One region of the Planococcus sp. TJ-307 genome, then DNA from elsewhere that is predicted to be linked to it. Evidence: riboswitches for the same ligand, from Rfam matches in the RefSeq annotation. Region 1 holds a riboswitch; the other holds the start of a gene.

Region 1 (3,411 bases):
ATTTGCCGGAAATTGTCGTAGTGACGCTGGAAAAAGAATAATGCTGCTGTGGCCATTTTTCAGGAGCTTTTTTATCATTAAACCCTAGTTTGCATTTGAAGATGTACTGTAAATAAGGAGGCTGCTCAGCGTGATCAAGAAAAAGGAAGTTACATTGCATCGGTATTCCTCAAAAGTGTCAGTTGACTACGATTTGCCGTCAGACCAGTTGGAATTTACACGGCTGCCGACAGAAATCATTGAAAAAGATGCTAAAGACCCCTTAAAGCACTTCATCATCATCAAAGCGAGGGGTGAAGATGCCGGTTTTTTTGAATTGGATGAGTCAGAAGACCGGAAAAAGTATTCGGATAATCCAAATGCCCTTCTATTGAGAGGATTTTCTGTAAATCCAAAATTTCAGGGCCGGGGCATCGCGACAGGTTCCATCTATGCATTGCCGGAGTTTATGGGAGAGGAATTCTCTAGTTTTGATGAAGTAGTGCTAGGTGTCAATGCGCGTAACATTCCGGCGCAACGGCTGTATCAAAAAGCAGGATTTAAAGATACTGGCAGGCGAATTATGCGCTCAAAAGGTGAGCAGTACGTAATGTCTTTGTACATCAAAAAAGCCAAGTAAGAGCAGTATTGCTCTCACTTGGCTTTTACTTTATTCGAAATAGAGATGCTTGTGCAAACTGCAGCCGGGATTGAACGGCGAGGAGCAGGATGGGCAAGTTGATGCGCAGGCTACATAGTCATCGACTGATAATTCATGTCCACAAGTTCCGCACAACACGGCTTTTTCATGAAATTTTTCCTTTGGCCATACTTGGTGATTGTTGCATCCAACAGCTTCATGACACTCAAAGCAAGGAAAGTATTGCTGGCAGCAAAAAAACTTGATAGCAATCCGGTCAATGGGTGAGTGGTAATGGGCACACCTTGTTTCAGCATCAACTCCAATCCCTTTCACTGTTTGGCGATGTGGCATACAAAATCTCCCTTTCTAAAAATGGACTGGATAAGTCGAATGAAAGAAAACAGCTTCCAACTAAGACATAATTATGAGTTTTGAAGTTCAACTTATTTGGTTTGTTTTCTTTCTATGCTACTATGAATAGGACGAAACTACGAATCTAATTCTTCGGGGCAAGGTGAAATTCCTTACCGGCGGTGAGCAGGAAACTGCAAGTCCGTGACCCGGTTAGGCGAATGCAGGCATAGGCCACTATGCTGTGCGCGTCCAAGCGGTGGAGCTGGTGAAATTCCAGCACCGACAGTTACAGTCTGGATGGGAGAAGAATTTAGAGATCGGCTTCGTTATGTGCCTCTTCTTTTCAATTGAGTTGAAATTGAAAGGAGGAATTTGTATGACCAAAAACCGTTATGTGGGACCAGTCTCTGAAATTTCGAGACGACCATCTTTAATCCTGCTCCTTTCCTCCGTGGAAAAAGAGCTTTTTCAAGGTACAAAAAACAGCTGGGAAACTGGCAATCTTGACAAAGAAGCAGGGCACATGCACAGACCAACCTTCAGAACTTTCCTTTCCTCACCACCTATACGCCCCATGGTGGAAAGCACCCAATTACCCATATTACCCCAATTAAATCTGCTCTTGCGGCCTGAACGGAGGAGTGTGACCAAATGTTTACAGGCATAGTCGAAGAAGTGGGACATGTTGCTTCAGTTCGTACTAAACCACAGGCGATGGAATTGACCATTTCCTGCGGACTGATTTTAGAGGACATCAAACGTGGAGACAGCATCTCCATTAACGGTGTGTGTTTAACAGTTTCGACATTCAACTCTCATACATTTACGGTTGATGTTATTCCGGAAACCGTCAAGTCTTCAACAATGATTGGTTTAAAGGCCGGATCCGGTGTGAATTTAGAACGTGCGATGCCAGCCAATGGACGCTTTGGCGGCCATTTTGTCAGTGGGCACATCGATGGTGTCGGCGTAATTCGCTCTGCAAAAAAAGAAGCGAATGCCGTGACCAAAACCATTGAACTTGAGCCTCGGCTGATGAAATACATGATGCTGAAGGGTTCGATTGCAGTGGATGGGACTTCACTGACCATTTTTGCGCTTGGCCATAATACGGTGACCATATCTCTTATTCCGACCACGCAGGAAGATTCGCTGTTAGGAGATAAAGGCATTGGGGACAAGGTCAATATTGAATGTGATCTGTTGGCGAAGTATACCGAACGCATTCAGACAGCAGAACCGAAAATCAGCCGAAGTTGGCTGGCGGAAAATGGATTTTAAAGGGAGGTACATCAGAGATGTTTTACACAGTAGAGAAAGCCGTCGAAGACTTGAAAAATGGCAAAGCAATCATTGTGATTGATGATGAAGATAGAGAAAACGAAGGCGATTTTATTGCATTGGCAGAGTTTGCTTCACCTGAAATTGTCAATTTGATGGCGACAGAAGGCAGAGGATTGATTTGCGTGCCTGTTGCCCAGTCCATCGCTCGAAACTTGGAAATCGGTTTGATGACGGACGATAATACAGACGAATTTGGTACAGCCTTTACCATTAGCATTGATCATAAAGACACAACTACAGGCATCAGTGCTTACGAACGTTCTCATACCATTACCAGTTTGATAAAGCCGGATGCGAAAGCGACGGATTTTAAACGTCCAGGCCATATTTTCCCGTTGATTGCAAAAGACGGAGGTGTGCTTGAACGGATGGGACACACCGAAGCGGCTGTTGATTTAGCGAAGCTGGCAGGATCGCCGCCTGCAGGGGTCATTTGTGAAATTATGAATCCAGACGGCACAATGGCCCGAGTGGACGATTTGCTGAAAGTAGCAGAACGGCTCGGACTGGGAATTCTCACAATTAAAGAGTTAGTATCCTACCAACATAAAAATCAAAGCACAACAACCTATTAATCTACCAGAGGAGATGGAATTGCATGACTGTACATTTTGAAGGATATTTAAATGGTGAAGGGCTGCGCATCGGCATCGTTGTCGGCCGCTTTAACGAATTTATTACAAGCAAGCTGCTGGGTGGTGCAGAAGACGCATTAAAACGCCACGGCGTTGGAGAAGACGACGTGTCAATCGCTTGGGTGCCAGGTGCTTTTGAAATTCCGTTAGTCGCCAAAAAAATGGCGATGAGCGGAAATTACGATGCAGTCATCACTTTAGGAACTGTGATCCGAGGCGCGACACCGCATTTCGATTATGTCTGCAGCGAAGTTGCTAAAGGCGTTTCAAGAGCTAGCGACCAAGCAAATATTCCGGTTATTTTTGGCGTTTTGACAACCGATTCTATTGAGCAAGCTATTGAGCGGGCAGGAACAAAAGCCGGCAACAAAGGCTGGGAATCAGCTGCAGGTGCCATTGAAATGGCGAACCTAATGAAAAAACTATAACATCCAGCTCCTGGGCTCCTGCTCAGGG
Region 2 (3,411 bases), on a different contig from region 1:
TTCCGGAGGAAGTTTCATCATTGAATGAAGATAAAGTACTGTTGTACAAAACTTTAGATACGTGCACCGGAGACCAAAAAGTGGTGATCATCATGCGCTTTTTCCAAGACTTATCAATAGCAGAAACCGCGGATATTTTAGGTTGGACAGAAGGAAAAGTAAAAACCACTCAGCACCGCGCAATCAAAGCATTGCGTGAAAAATTAATAGCGAGGGAAGGGGGAGATGAAAATGCCGAATAACAAATGGACCGATGAATCCATCGAAGATTTGTTAAAGGATTTCCCCGCAATCAAAGATAACCGAACAAAAGAAGAAGTATACAATCGGTTGGCCCAGAAAGAAAAGATCCCAAAACGTCCAAAAAAATGGCTTCCATTACTGGTTGCAGCGCTGGGATTTATTACAATAGGGATATTAGTCGCCACTATTATCAGCCAAAATGGGATTGATACGGCTCAAAATTCTCAAGAGTCAACTGAAGACTCAGCGACGACTGAACAATCCGAACAAGACTCTTCAGTTCCTGAAACTGAAGAGTCGGGAACTGGAGAGTCTGATCAGTTTTCAATAGCGCAAACAGACATACCGCTGCGCTCGGCCGTCTACGAAGAAGCCATTGGAGACCAGACATTGATGACCCTTGGCTTGACTGAAAATGCATTTGTCGTACCCGTCTCCTTTCTGATTCCCCGTGAACAAATAGAAGCAGCATTCGGAGATGAAAGTCCGACATCTTATGAACTGTATCAAGAATATGCTGATGACATTGACGAAGAGTTACTTGGATTTGATGAGTATCATCCATATGCAGGAACTTTGGAACAAACAGCGGACGGCATTCGCCATATATTGCCGCAGGACCACCAGTACGACCTAGCTTCTGCCAGTATGGGAATTTACTTTAATACACTTTCGGAGACATTTAAGGATGTCGAAGAAATTGAAGTGGCGAACGAAGACGGTTCGGCTGCAGAGTTTTCAGAAATTGGCCCTGTAGAGCCGGTTGTCCCAGCGGAGAAAAACATTGCCTATTATTCTTTTGAATCGTCAAGTGGTAAAGTATATCTGGTGCCAGGGTATGATATGCCATTTACTGCTGCGGGGGAAGCGATTGAGGCCCTTACAGAAAGTCCGAACGATTTTTATGAGGCTACAGTTCCACCAAGCATTGAGATTCAAGTGTCAGAAACAGAAGATCAAGTGCAAGTGGAAATCGAAGGGGAAGTTGATCTGAATTCGCTGGATCCTGTCGTAGTGGTTCGTATGATGGAGAGCTTTGCATTGACCGCTGATGCGTTTGGAAAAAACGTTCAAGTGGAAGGGCTGCAGTCGGAAGTCTGGAATGACTTTGACTTTAGCCAGCCATTACCAGTTCCGGCAGCAGCAAACCTGTTAGAATGGCCAATACAATAAGAAAAAGAGCATTGTAAACATATTTGTTTACAATGCTCTTTCTATATACTAAGATTAGGACATAACAAAATATCGATTCATCTTCGGGGCAGGGTGCAATTCCCTACCGGCGGTAATTGAACTTCTGTTCATAAGCCCGCGAGCCGTAAAACGCAGGATTTGGTGAGATTCCAAAGCCGACAGTATAGTCTGGATGGGAGAAGGTGAAGGTGCGGACGTGTGTCGTTTATGTATAAACGGAACGCTTGTTAAGTGTGCCTTTTCTCCCTTAAGCGTGTTGCTTAAGGGATTTTGTATGTACATGCACGGTCCAAGCTTTTCTTCTGGTGAATCACTACAAGGAGAGAGGAATATGAAGAACAAAAAGTTGCAAACGATGATCGTTATCGGAATGTTGAGCAGTATTTCGTTTATTTTGATGCTTTTCAACTTTCCATTACCTGCATTACCTGCTTTTTTGAAAGTGGATTTCAGTGATGTGCCAGCATTGATCGCAGCAGTTACAATGGGGCCGGTCGCAGGAATTTTAGTCGCATTTTTCAAAAATGTGTTGGATTGGTTGTTTGCAGGAAGTCCAACTGGAGTTCCTGTTGGCCACATGGCTAATTTTGTTACAAGCTTATTGTTTATTTTGCCGGTTTATTTTATCTACCACAAAGTAGCAACTAAAAAAGGAATGGCCTTTGGCTTGGCTGCCGGTACATTATCAATGGCAATCGGCATGAGTATTTTAAATTATTTAGTGTTTCTGCCGATGTACACTTATTTCCTCAACATGCCTGCAGAAACAGGCAATGTGCTGTTCGGAACAATCGTTCTGGGGATCTTACCGTTTAACTTAATCAAAGGCTTGCTTTTAACTGCAGTCGTGCTGTTGATGTTCAGCAGTATGCATACTTGGATTGAAAAGCAGCGTTCCTATTATTTATCATAGATAGAAAAGCGGAAGCGCCCATGTAGCTCTGCCGGGCATAAGACAAGCCGGCGAAGCGGCGCTTTTTGCCGCACAGCCGGTGTGGCTTATGACCCAAGGAGCTGGGCGCTGAAGTCTGGACATAGAAAAGCACAAGCGCCCGTGTAGATTCGACGGGCATAGACAACCCAGCAGTATGGCGTGCTTTGTCACGCGGCTGGGTTGACTTATGACTCAATAATCTGGGCGCTGGAGTTTGAAGTAAAAATGTAAAAAGGCTTTGCATAAAAAAAGAAGGCGTTTGGCAGTTATTCACTGCCGAACGCCTTTTCTATTTGGATCAGTCTTCGTATTTTAAAGGGTCGCCTTCGAAAGATGAATCCGCGACTTTGATGGAATCTGTTGGACAGCCTTCAAATGCATCTTCCATATCTTCCTCGAGTTCGTCTGGAACTTGTTCTGTCCCCATGTTATTATCTAAAATAACAAAAGCGATTCCTTCGTCATCATAATCATAAACGTCAGGTGCTGCAGCACCACAAGCACCACAAGCGATACAAGTATCCTTGTCGACAATGGTATACTTAGCCATATTGTTTTCCTCTCCTTTATCTCCGAACAAGTTCAGTTATACTATCGTTTTTATTCTAAAGGTGTTTGAGTAGTTTTTCAACCAAAAACCGCTAGGGGGCGCAAGCTTGTTATTTACGGAACTTATTCTTGCCATTATGAAGGCTGTCAACCGGCAGCGGACCATCTCTTCGCCTTATCATTTGATCAAAGGAAAGAAGTCTGGTCAAACGATACAGGATATTGGCTATTTTGGCTTGTATCCTTATTTTGGCGTGCTGCCAAAACTGGATAAGAAAGCCTATGATCAAACGGTTCAGCTGTTATTTACAGAAGGGTATTTACTGGATAATGAACAGGTAATTGATTTGTCTCAAAAAGCAAAAGAAGTGGCGATTGCAGCTTCCCCGCTCAACGGTTGGAAATACCGAGGCAAGGAAAATCTTTTCTTCAGCCGGCTGTCACTAATTGTTCAAACTTTCTCCCATATTAGCCAGCAGGAGAAAACTTTT

The links. A riboswitch is a leader RNA that binds a small molecule or an ion and turns the genes downstream of it on or off. The one in region 1 is predicted to bind FMN.
Region 2: another riboswitch for FMN. It lies ahead of AC4EHK_RS06775 (ECF transporter S component); the one in region 1 lies ahead of AC4EHK_RS02270 (hypothetical protein).

The regions. Positions count from the first base shown of each region.
Region 1 covers NZ_JBZDOJ010000001.1:463,166-466,576, forward strand. Annotated here, with positions in the region: gene AC4EHK_RS02255 (metallophosphoesterase) at 1-41, shown strand, start outside; gene AC4EHK_RS02260 (GNAT family N-acetyltransferase) at 131-619, shown strand; gene AC4EHK_RS02265 (CHY zinc finger protein) at 650-973, opposite strand; FMN riboswitch at 1,119-1,289, shown strand; gene AC4EHK_RS02270 (hypothetical protein) at 1,353-1,643, shown strand; gene ribE (riboflavin synthase) at 1,628-2,257, shown strand; partial or broken gene ribB (3,4-dihydroxy-2-butanone-4-phosphate synthase) at 2,275-2,877, shown strand; gene ribH (6,7-dimethyl-8-ribityllumazine synthase) at 2,919-3,383, shown strand.
Region 2 covers NZ_JBZDOJ010000002.1:119,178-122,588, forward strand. Annotated here, with positions in the region: gene sigX (RNA polymerase sigma factor SigX) at 1-242, shown strand, start outside; gene AC4EHK_RS06770 (hypothetical protein) at 232-1,416, shown strand; FMN riboswitch at 1,492-1,625, shown strand; gene AC4EHK_RS06775 (ECF transporter S component) at 1,769-2,350, shown strand; gene AC4EHK_RS06780 (ferredoxin) at 2,670-2,921, opposite strand; gene AC4EHK_RS06785 (YpbB family protein) at 3,028-3,411, shown strand, end outside.